Regions from separate parts of the Streptomyces sp. NPDC001770 genome, predicted to be linked through region 1. Evidence: riboswitches for the same ligand, from Rfam matches in the RefSeq annotation. Region 1 holds a riboswitch; the other holds the start of a gene.

Region 1 (5,177 bases):
CGGATCGGGCCGCGCCCTCCTCGCCCGTACCGTTTCATACCGCACGCACTTCTCGTACCGCCCGTCGCACCCATTTCACCCGTGTGCGACACCGAGAAAAAACATGGCGATCATTTCCAGCCAAGCATGAACCAAAACCGTTCTTCCTCCGTGCCGTTGACGGAAACAGTCCCGCTGCCGGGAAGTCATACGGCCGGTGCGCCCGGCCGGGGCACCGGCCGGACCCACCGGCGGCCAGCGAGGAACGGAGTCAGTCCATGCCAGAAGTGCCAGAGCCCACTCCACCCCCGACGGTGACACCGGCGCGGGTGATCATCGCGATATGCCTCGCGGCGCCGTTCGTGGCGCTGCTCTGGGTCGGTTCGTACGCCAAGGTCGACCCGACCTTCATCGGTATCCCGTTCTTCTACTGGTACCAGATGCTCTGGGTGGTCGTCTCGACCGGGCTGACCATGCTCGCGTACACGCTGTGGAAGCGTGACCAGCGCTCCCGCAAGGGAGGTGTCTCCGCATGAAGGACGGCGTGAACGGCGTCGCACTCGGCGTCTTCATCTTCTTCTTCCTGGCGGTCACCGTGGTCGGCTTCATGGCCGCCCGCTGGCGCCGCGCCGACAACGAGCTGAGCCTGGACGAATGGGGCCTGGGCGGAAGATCGTTCGGGACCTGGGTGACCTGGTTCCTGCTCGGCGGCGACCTGTACACCGCGTACACCTTCGTCGCCGTCCCGGCGGCGATCTACGGCGCGGGGGCCTCGGGCTTCTTCGCCGTTCCGTACACGATCCTGGTGTACCCGCTGATCTTCACCTTCCTGCCGCGGCTCTGGTCCGTGTCGCACAAGCACGGGTACGTCACCACCTCCGACTTCGTCCGGGGCCGCTTCGGCTCGAAGGGCCTGTCGCTGGCGGTCGCGCTCACCGGCATCCTCGCCACGATGCCGTACATCGCCCTTCAGCTCGTCGGCATCCAGGCCGTGCTGGACGTCATGGGCGTCGGCGGCGGCGAGGACACCAACTGGTTCGTCAAGGACCTCCCGCTGCTGATCGCGTTCGCGGTGCTCGCCGCGTACACCTACTCCTCGGGCCTGCGCGCGCCCGCGCTGATCGCGTTCGTCAAGGACGGGCTGATCTACCTGGTCATCGCGGTGGCGATCATCTACATCCCGATCAAGCTGGGCGGCTTCGACGACATCTTCGCCGGGGCGAGCGCGAAGTTCTCCGCGGCCAACGAGGCGGCGGGCAAGCCGGTGGCCGGGGTGGTACCCGGGGTGAACGGGCAATGGGGTTACGCCACGCTGGCGTTGGGCTCCGCGCTGGCGCTCTTCATGTACCCGCACTCGATCACGGCGACGCTCTCCAGCCGCAGCCGTGAGGTGATCCGCCGCAACACCACCATCCTGCCGCTGTACTCGCTGATGCTCGGGCTGCTGGCCCTGCTCGGCTTCATGGCCATCGCGGCCGGGGTCAAGGTCAGCAACGGCCAGCTGGCCATCCCGCAGCTCTTCGAGAACATGTTCCCGGACTGGTTCGCCGGTGTGGCCTTCGCCGCCATCGGGATCGGCGCGCTGGTGCCCGCGGCCATCATGTCCATCGCCGCCGCGAACCTCTTCACCCGGAACATCTACAAGGAGTTCCTGAAACCGGACGCGACGCCCGAGCAGGAGACCAAGGTCTCCAAGCTGGTCTCGCTCCTGGTGAAGGTCGGCGCACTGGTCTTCGTGCTCACCATGGACAAGACGGTGGCCATCAACTTCCAGCTGCTGGGCGGGATCTGGATCCTCCAGACGATGCCGTCGCTGGTCGGCGGCCTCTTCACCCGGTGGTTCCACCGCTGGGCGCTCATCGCGGGCTGGGCGGTCGGCATGCTGTACGGCACCCTCGCCGCGTACGGCGTGGCCTCCCCGACCCAGAAGCACTTCGGCGGCTCGTCGAAGGAGATCCCGGGCATCGGCGAGATCGGCTACATCGGTCTCACCGCGTTCGTGCTGAACGTCGTGGTCGTGGTCGTGGTGACCTTCGTCCTCAACGCGCTCAAGGCCCCGGCGGGCATCGACGAGACCTCGCCGGAGGACTACACCGCGGACGTCGGCGACAAGGGCGTGCAGGCGGAGCTGCCGCCGGCCGTCGTGGGGGCGCCGGGCGGCCACTGACCCGGACCCGCCTGCCGAACCGTCCGCCGGGCCGTCGCGTCCTCCCCCAGTGGGAGGGGCGGCGGCCCGGCGGCGTACCCGCCCCGCGACCGGACCGCCCCCCGTACGTAAGGATGTGCTCATGACATCTCGCACCCGGCTGCGCGGCCTCTGGCCCGCTCTGCTGGTCCTCACCCTCGCCGGCTGCGGCACCGAGCACGCCGGCGCGGGCGGCGCGTCCCCCGCCGCGGACGTACCGGACCACGCCGAACTGGAGGCGCGGGCGACGGCCCTCCAGACCCGCGCGGACCGCGTGTACGTCACCGAGGTGGCCGGATACACCCTGGCGACGCAGTCGGTGGGCGTGCTCGGCGACGACGGCTTCGGCAGCTCCTACACGGACAGGAAGGGGCACGTGATCCAACTCGGTGTGGAGCGCGCCGACCACTCCCCCGCCGACTGCGGCAAGAAGCCGGTGGCCGACGGCTCGGCCGGCTACACCGTCTGCGAGCGCGAGGGCGAGAGCTGGTACAGCGCGACCGCCCTCGGCCACGCCTACGCCCGCACCGAGGGCGGCGTCTCCGTGACGGTCAGCGCCGGACTCCCCGGCGTGGACCGCGCCACCCTGCGCGAGGCGGCCGAAGCCGCCCACCCGGCGGACGACGCCGAACTCGACAGGATCCTCCCGCCCCTCGGCCAGGCCCCCGGCTCGCAGCCGATCGAGCGTGGCGACCTCCCGCCGGAGGGCGACGGGGCCCCGAACAACGAGGTGGGCGTGAGCGGTTGATCCTTCTCACGGACCGGCCTGTCCGCCCGTCCGCGCGGCGCGCAGAATGGCGGTCATGGACCTGACGATCAGAAGGGCCGAGCCGGAGGAGTACGCGCTCCTCGGCGAGATAACGGCCCAGGCGTACCTCGGCGACGGCCTGTTGAGCGGGGGCGAGGACGACCCGTATCTCGCCAGGCTGCGGGACGTGCCCGGCCGGGCCGCCGTGGCCGAGGTGCTGGTGGCCGCGGACGACACCGGCACCGTGCTCGGCGGGGTGACCTACGCCCCGCCCGGCAGCCCCATGTGCGACGTCGCGGCGGCGGACGAGGCGGAGTTCCGGATGCTCGCGGTGGGCAGGGCGGGGCGCGGCCGGGGAGCCGGGGAAGCGCTCGTACGGGCGTGCGCCGCGCGGGCCCGGGCCACCGCCGGGGTCACCGGACTCGCCCTGTCGACCCAGCCCGCCATGTCCGGGGCACACCGGATCTACCACCGGCTCGGCTTCACGCGCACCCCGGAACGCGACTGGCGGCCGGTGCCGGGCCTGACACTGCTCACCTACCGGCTGGACCTGGGCAGCGGCGGCTGAGAGACCCCGGCCCTGGCCGCACCCCCGTCCGGAACCCTCTCCGCCCCACCCCGGACGGGCCGCGGCCACGCCCCCGAAGGCCCGCCGCGCCCTCCCGCGTACCGGAACACCGCCCCGCACCGCCACAACATGTGGGGCGTTCTCGCGGCCCGGCCACCACATGTATGCTCGTCTCGCTGTCGTCGCAGGGGAATCCGGTGCGAATCCGGAACTGTCCCGCAACGGTGTGAACCGCGCGTTTCGCGCACCTTCGAGTCCGGCTACCTGCCGACAGCGCGTCCGGCTCACCCGAACCGGACGCCCGTACGTCCGGGCCTCGCGGATGGGCCGGTGGACGCCGTGTGCGGTGCTGCCCGTCTCCAGGTGGCGCGCCCCGCGGCCCTCACCTCCTCCCCCCGCCGGTCCAGAGCCGAGCGAGGGAGAGCACCACCGTGACCATCGCGCCCGCCGATCCGGCGTCCGTGCCCGCAGCCAGCGCAGCGACCGAGCCCGTCGACGGCCCCGGGACCGCGCTGCTGCGCACCCTGACCGCCCTCACCGCGGACCTGCCGGACACCGACCCGGGGAGGGTCGCCGCCGCCGCGCTGCGCGGCCGCAGCGCGCACGCCGACGAGGCGGAGCTGCTGACCCTGGCCACCGAGTCGGCCGCCGGCCTGATCGCGGAGGACCCCGCCTACTCGCGGCTCGCCGCCCGGCTCCTCACCCGCACCATCGCCGCCGAGGCGGCCGGTGAGGGCGCGGTGTCGTTCTCCGCGTCGGTCGCCGTCGGCCACCGCGAGGGCCTGATCGCGGACCGTACGGCAGCGTTCGTGACGCTGCACGCCGAGCGGCTGGACGCGCTGGTCGAGGAAGCCCTCACGGACGGCGCCGACGACCGGTTCGGCTACTTCGGCCTGCGCACCCTCTACAGCCGCTACCTGCTGCGCCACCCGCTCACCCGTCAGGTGGTGGAGATCCCGCAGCACTTCATGCTGCGGGTCGCGGCCGGGCTCGCCGAGGACGACTCGGCGCGCGCGGTGGACGAGGTCGCGGCGCTCTACGGGCTGATGAGCCGGCTGGACTACCTGCCCTCCTCCCCCACGCTCTTCAACTCGGGCACCCGCCACCCGCAGATGTCCTCCTGCTATCTGCTGGACTCCCCGCTGGACGAGCTGGACTCGATCTACGGCCGTTACCACGAGGTGGCGCGGCTCTCGAAGCACGCGGGCGGCATCGGTCTGTCGTTCTCGCGCATCCGCTCGCGCGGTTCGCTGATCCGGGGCACCAACGGGCTCTCCAACGGCATCGTGCCGTTCATGAAGACGCTGGACGCCTCCGTCGCGGCCGTCAACCAGGGCGGCCGGCGCAAGGGCGCCGCCGCGGTCTACCTGGAGACCTGGCACGCGGACATCGAGGAGTTCCTGGAGCTGCGGGACAACACCGGTGAGGACCAGCGGCGTACGCACAACCTGAACCTGGCGCACTGGATTCCCGACGAGTTCATGCGCCGGGTCGACGCCGACTCCAGCTGGTCGCTCTTCTCGCCCGCGGACGTGCCCGAGCTGGTCGACCTGTGGGGCGACGCCTTCGACGCCGCCTACCGGGCCGCCGAGGCGAAGGGCCTGGCCCGCCGGACGATCCCCGCGCGCGAGCTGTACGGCCGGATGATGCGCACCCTGGCGCAGACCGGCCAGGGCTGGATGACGTTCAAGGACGCC
Region 2 (5,177 bases), on a different contig from region 1:
GTACGGGTGTCCCGGGCCGCCGCCACCGCTGCGGCGAGCGCGGCCGGATCGTCCGGGACGGCCACCGGGGCGTCCCGCGACTCCCCCCGCACCCGCGCGATCCGGTGTCCCGCCGGGGTGGCGACGACGTCGATCCACTCCCCGTGGGGGTGGCCGCAGCGGCGTTCGCACCCGGACCAGTACACGGGCAGCCGCGCGCGTGGGGCGCGCGGTCCGAGCGCGGCCTCCGCCTCGGCCCGCACGTCGGCCAGCGACTTCGCGCAGCCGGGGCGCCCGACGCACGCGCCGACCCCGGCCCACGGAGATTCCGGCCCGGTCACCAGGCCGGCTTCGGCGAGTACGGCCAGGGCCTCCCGGGCGGCTTCGGCGGCCAGGTCCGGCACGACGACCCCGCGCCACGGGGTGCAGCGCAGCTCGCCGGAACCGAGGCGTTCCGCGGCCTCCACGAGCGTCCGCCACCGCGCGCCGGTCAGCCGCCCCATCGGTACCCCGGCGTGCAGCGCGACCGCGCCCCCGGGTCCGGTCACGGCCCCGGGCTCGGGGACCGCGGGGGTGGCAGGGCCGGGCGGTCCGTCGACGGTCAGTGGTACGAGCCCCGCGCGGCGGGCGGCCTCGGCGGGGAGGGCGGCGCGGGCGGCGTCGGGGAGGGCGGAGATCCGCCAGACGCCGGGGTCGGCCGCCAGGTCGAGGAAGGCCTCGGCGGCGAGCAGCGCGGCGCGCGGGGCCTCGTCGAAGGGGACGGGGAGGAGGGGGCCGCCGGGGCCGGTCCGGAGCAGCGCCCGGCCGCCGCCGACCGCGATCAGGGTGAGGTCGGCGCCCAGCGCGTCCACGTCACCCCGGCCGTCGTCGAGGGCGAAGAGGAAGCGGCCGGAGAGCGCGGCCGCCCGCTCGCTCCCGCAGAGCAAGGTGTCCAACCCGGTGAGCCAGGGGCGTATTTCGGGGCGTTTGGAGGTGTCGAGACCGGAGAGCGGGGAGGCGACGACGTTCCTGACGCGCTCGTGCCGCTCGGACGGCAACAGCCCCGCACGGCTCAGCAGTTCGGCGAGTTCGCCGCCGCACTCGGCTCCCAGCCCACGGAGTTGGAGGTTGCCGCGCGAGGTGAGGTGCAGTTCGCCGTCGCCGAGCCGCTCGGCCGCGGCCAGCAGGGTGCGTGCCTGAGCGGCGGTCAGCACCCCGCCGGGTATCCGTACGCGCGCCAGCGCACCGTCGTCCGCCCGGTGCAGCCGCAGCGTTCCCGGACAGGCGTCGCCGCCGGTCCGGGCGGTACCGGCGGCCGGGGAACCGGGCGAATCGGCGGTTGCGGACATGGCGGCGAGCATACCCACGTCCCCAGGAAGGTCACCGGAGCGCACATGTGACCTGTGCCGCCCCCCGGAGGCCCTCTGCCGTGGCGGAGACGCACACCCTAGGATGCTCACGGTGGACCATTCGGTCCGCCGACGCCAGACGGCGCCATGGGAGGAAGCCCGGTGAGATTCCGGCGCGGTCCCGCCACTGTGAGTACGTCCCGCTGACGCGGCCGTACGAGTCAGGAACTCCCGCCGTCCGACACCGCCCGGGGCGTGGACACCCCGAGGAAGGGCTGACTCGGCATGATCCTGCTCCTGTCGACCTCCGACACCGACCTGCTGAGCGCCCGCGCCTGCGAGGGCCCGGTCCGCTACCGCTACGCCAACCCCTCCCGGCTCCCGCTCGACCGGCTCCCGGCACTGCTCGACGGCGCCGGGCTCGTGGTGGTCCGCCTCCTCGGCGGGGTGCGTGCCTGGGAGGAGGGGCTCGACCAGGTCAGGGCCGCCGGCCTCCCGGTCGTCGTCCTCACCGGCGAGCAGGCTCCCGACGCCCAGCTGATGGCCGCGTCCACCGTCCCGATCGGCATCGCGGCCGAGGCCCACGCCTACCTCGCGCACGGCGGCCCGGAGAACCTCGGCCAGCTGGCCCGGTTCCTCTCCGACACCGTGCTGCTCACCGGCCACGGCTTCGAGCCGCCCGCCCCGGCCCCCGCCTGGGGCCCGCTGGAGCGGACCGCCCGCGAGCTTCCCGGGACCGCGCCCACGGTGGCGGTGCTCTACTACCGCGCCCACCACATGAGTGGCAACACCGCGTTCGTGGACGCGCTCTGCACTGCCGTGGAGGACGCCGGGGCCCGCGCGCTCCCGCTGTACGTGGCCTCGCTCCGTACCCCCGAACCCGGGCTGATCGACGCCCTGCGCGCGGCCGACGCGATCGTGACCACCGTCCTCGCGGCGGGCGGCACCCGTCCCGCCGAGGCGTCGGCGGGCGGCGACGACGAGTCCTGGGACGCGGGCGCCCTGACCGGGCTGGACGTACCGATCCTCCAGGCGCTCTGCCTGACCGGGTCGCGCGCCGCGTGGGAGGAGAACGACGAGGGCGTCTCCCCGCTGGACGCGGCCACCCAGATCGCGGTGCCGGAGTTCGACGGGCGCCTGATCACGGTGCCGTTCTCCTTCAAGGAGATCGACGCGGACGGCCTGCCCGCGTACGTCCCCGACCCCGAGCGCGCCGCCCGGGTCGCCGGGATCGCCGTCCGCCACGCCCGCCTGCGGCACATCCCGAACGCGGAGAAGCGGATCGCCCTGGTGCTCTCCGCGTACCCGACCAAGCACTCCCGCATCGGCAACGCGGTCGGCCTGGACACCCCCGCGAGCGCCGTCGCCCTGCTGCGCCGGCTGCGCGCCGAGGGGTACGACTTCGGGCCCGCGGACGGGATCCCGGGCCTGGTCTCCGGCGACGGCGACGAGCTGATCCACGCGCTGATCGAGGCGGGCGGCCACGACCAGGAGTGGCTGACCGAGGAGCAGCTGGCCGCCAACCCGGTCCGTATCCCGGCGGCCGACTACCGCCGCTGGTTCGCCACCCTCCCCGCCGAGCTGCGCACGGCGGTCGAGGAGCACTGGGGTCCGGCGCCCGGCGAGATGTTCGTGGACCGTTCGGCGAACCCGGAGGGCGACATCGTCCTCGCGGCGCTGCGGCGCGGCAATCTGCTGATCCTCATCCAGCCGCCGCGCGGCTTCGGTGAGAACCCGATCGCGATCTACCACGACCCCGACCTGCCGCCCTCGCACCACTACCTGGCCGCCTACCGCTGGATCGCCGCCACCGCCGAGGACGGCGGCTTCGGCGCCGACGCGATGATCCACCTCGGCAAGCACGGCAACCTGGAGTGGCTGCCCGGCAAGAACGCCGGGCTGTCCGCCGCCTGCGGACCGGACGCGGCCCTCGGCGACCTGCCGCTGGTCTACCCGTTCCTCGTCAACGACCCGGGCGAGGGCACCCAGGCCAAGCGCCGGGTGCACGCCACGCTCGTCGACCACCTGGTGCCGCCGATGGCCCGCGCCGACAGCTACGGCGACATCGCGCGCCTGGAACAACTCCTCGACGAGCACGCCCAGATCGCCGCGATGGACCCGGCGAAGCTGCCCGCGATCCGCGCCCAGATCTGGACGCTCATCCAGGCCGCGAAGCTCGACCACGACCTCGGGCTCGAAGACCGGCCCGAGGACGAGGGCTTCGACGAGTTCATCATGCATCTCGACGGCTGGCTCTGCGAGATCAAGGACGTCCAGATCCGCGACGGCCTGCACGTGCTGGGCAGTCCCCCGGCCGGGAACGACCGGGTCAACCTGGTCCTCGCGGTGCTTCGCGCCCGCCAGATCTGGGGCGGCACCGCGTCGCTCCCCGGGCTGCGCGAGGCGCTCGGCCTGGACGAGTCCGCCGCCACCCGCACCGCCGCCGACGAGATCGAGGAGCAGGCCCGCGCCCTGGTCCAGGCGATGGAGGACGCCGGATGGGACCCGTCCGCCGTCGCGGCCGTCGCCGCCGGCCTGGCGCCCGCCGTCGCCGACATCCTCGCCTTCGCCGCCACCGAGGTGGTGCCGCGCCTCGCCGCCACCACCGACGAACTCACCCACACCGTTCACGCGTTGAACGGTGGCTTCGTCCCTGCCGGGCCCTCCGGCTCGCCGCTGCGCGGGCTCGTCAACGTACTGCCGACCGGCCGGAACTTCTACTCCGTCGACCCGAAGGCCGTCCCCTCCAAGCTCGCCTGGGAGACCGGGCAGGCCCTCGCCGACTCGCTGCTGACCCGCTACCGCACCGACAACGGCGACTGGCCCTCCTCCGTCGGCCTCTCGCTCTGGGGCACCAGCGCGATGCGCACGGCGGGCGACGACATCGCCGAGGCGTTCGCGCTGCTCGGCATCCGCCCCGTATGGGACGACGCCTCGCGCCGCGTCACCGGACTGGAGCCCATCGCGTACGAGGAGTTGGGCCGCCCCCGCATCGATGTGACGCTCCGCATCTCCGGCTTCTTCCGGGACGCCTTCCCGCACACGGTGGGCCTGCTGGACGACGCCGTACGGCTCGCCGCCTCGCTCGACGAACCGGCCGAGCAGAACTACGTACGCGCCCACGCCCAGGCCGACCTCGCCGAGCACGGCGACGAACGCCGGGCCACCACCCGGATCTTCGGCTCGCGCCCGGGCACGTACGGCGCCGGGCTCCTCCAGCTCATCGACTCCCGCGACTGGCGCACCGATGCCGACCTCGCCGAGGTCTACACCGTGTGGGGCGGCTACGCCTACGGCCGCGAGCTCGACGGGCGCCCGGCGCGCGAGGAGATGGAGACCGCGTACCGGCGCATCGAGGTCGCCGCGAAGAACACCGACACCCGCGAGCACGACATCGCGGACTCGGACGACTACTTCCAGTACCACGGCGGCATGGTGGCGGCCGTGCGGGCGCTGAAGGGCACCGCGCCCGAGGCGTACATCGGCGACTCCACCCGCCCCGAGACGGTCCGCACCCGCACCCTGGTCGAGGAGACCTCGCGCGTCTTCCGCGCCCGCGTGGTCAACCCCCGCTGGATCGAGGCGATGCGCCGCCACGGCTACAAGGGTGCCTTCGAACTCGCCGCCACCGTGGACTACTTGTTCGGCTACGACGCCACGACCGGGGTCGTCGCCGACTGGATGTACGACAAGCTCACCCAGACGTACGTACTCGACCCGGAGAACCGGGAGTTCCTCCAGCAGGCCAACCCCTGGGCGCTGCACGGGATCGCCGAACGCCTCCTGGAGGCCGAGTCGCGCGGGATGTGGGCGAAGCCCGACCCGGCCGTCCTCGAAGCGCTGCGCCAGGTCTTCCTGGAGACGGAGGGC

What was found. Region 1 has a riboswitch for cobalamin ahead of ACWCSV_RS17705 (ribonucleoside-diphosphate reductase subunit alpha). Riboswitches for the same ligand answer to the same signal wherever they lie in the genome.
Region 2: another riboswitch for cobalamin. It lies ahead of cobN (cobaltochelatase subunit CobN); the one in region 1 lies ahead of ACWCSV_RS17705 (ribonucleoside-diphosphate reductase subunit alpha).

What each region holds. Positions count from the first base shown of each region.
Region 1 covers NZ_JBSFFN010000018.1:11,408-16,584, forward strand. The annotation lists gene ACWCSV_RS17685 (DUF3311 domain-containing protein) at 258-515, shown strand; gene mctP (monocarboxylate uptake permease MctP) at 512-2,146, shown strand; gene ACWCSV_RS17695 (hypothetical protein) at 2,268-2,912, shown strand; gene ACWCSV_RS17700 (GNAT family N-acetyltransferase) at 2,968-3,480, shown strand; cobalamin riboswitch at 3,609-3,766, shown strand; gene ACWCSV_RS17705 (ribonucleoside-diphosphate reductase subunit alpha) at 3,912-5,177, shown strand, end outside.
Region 2 covers NZ_JBSFFN010000008.1:16,628-21,804, reverse strand. The annotation lists gene cobG (precorrin-3B synthase) at 1-1,319, opposite strand, end outside; cobalamin riboswitch at 1,413-1,560, shown strand; gene cobN (cobaltochelatase subunit CobN) at 1,593-5,177, shown strand, end outside.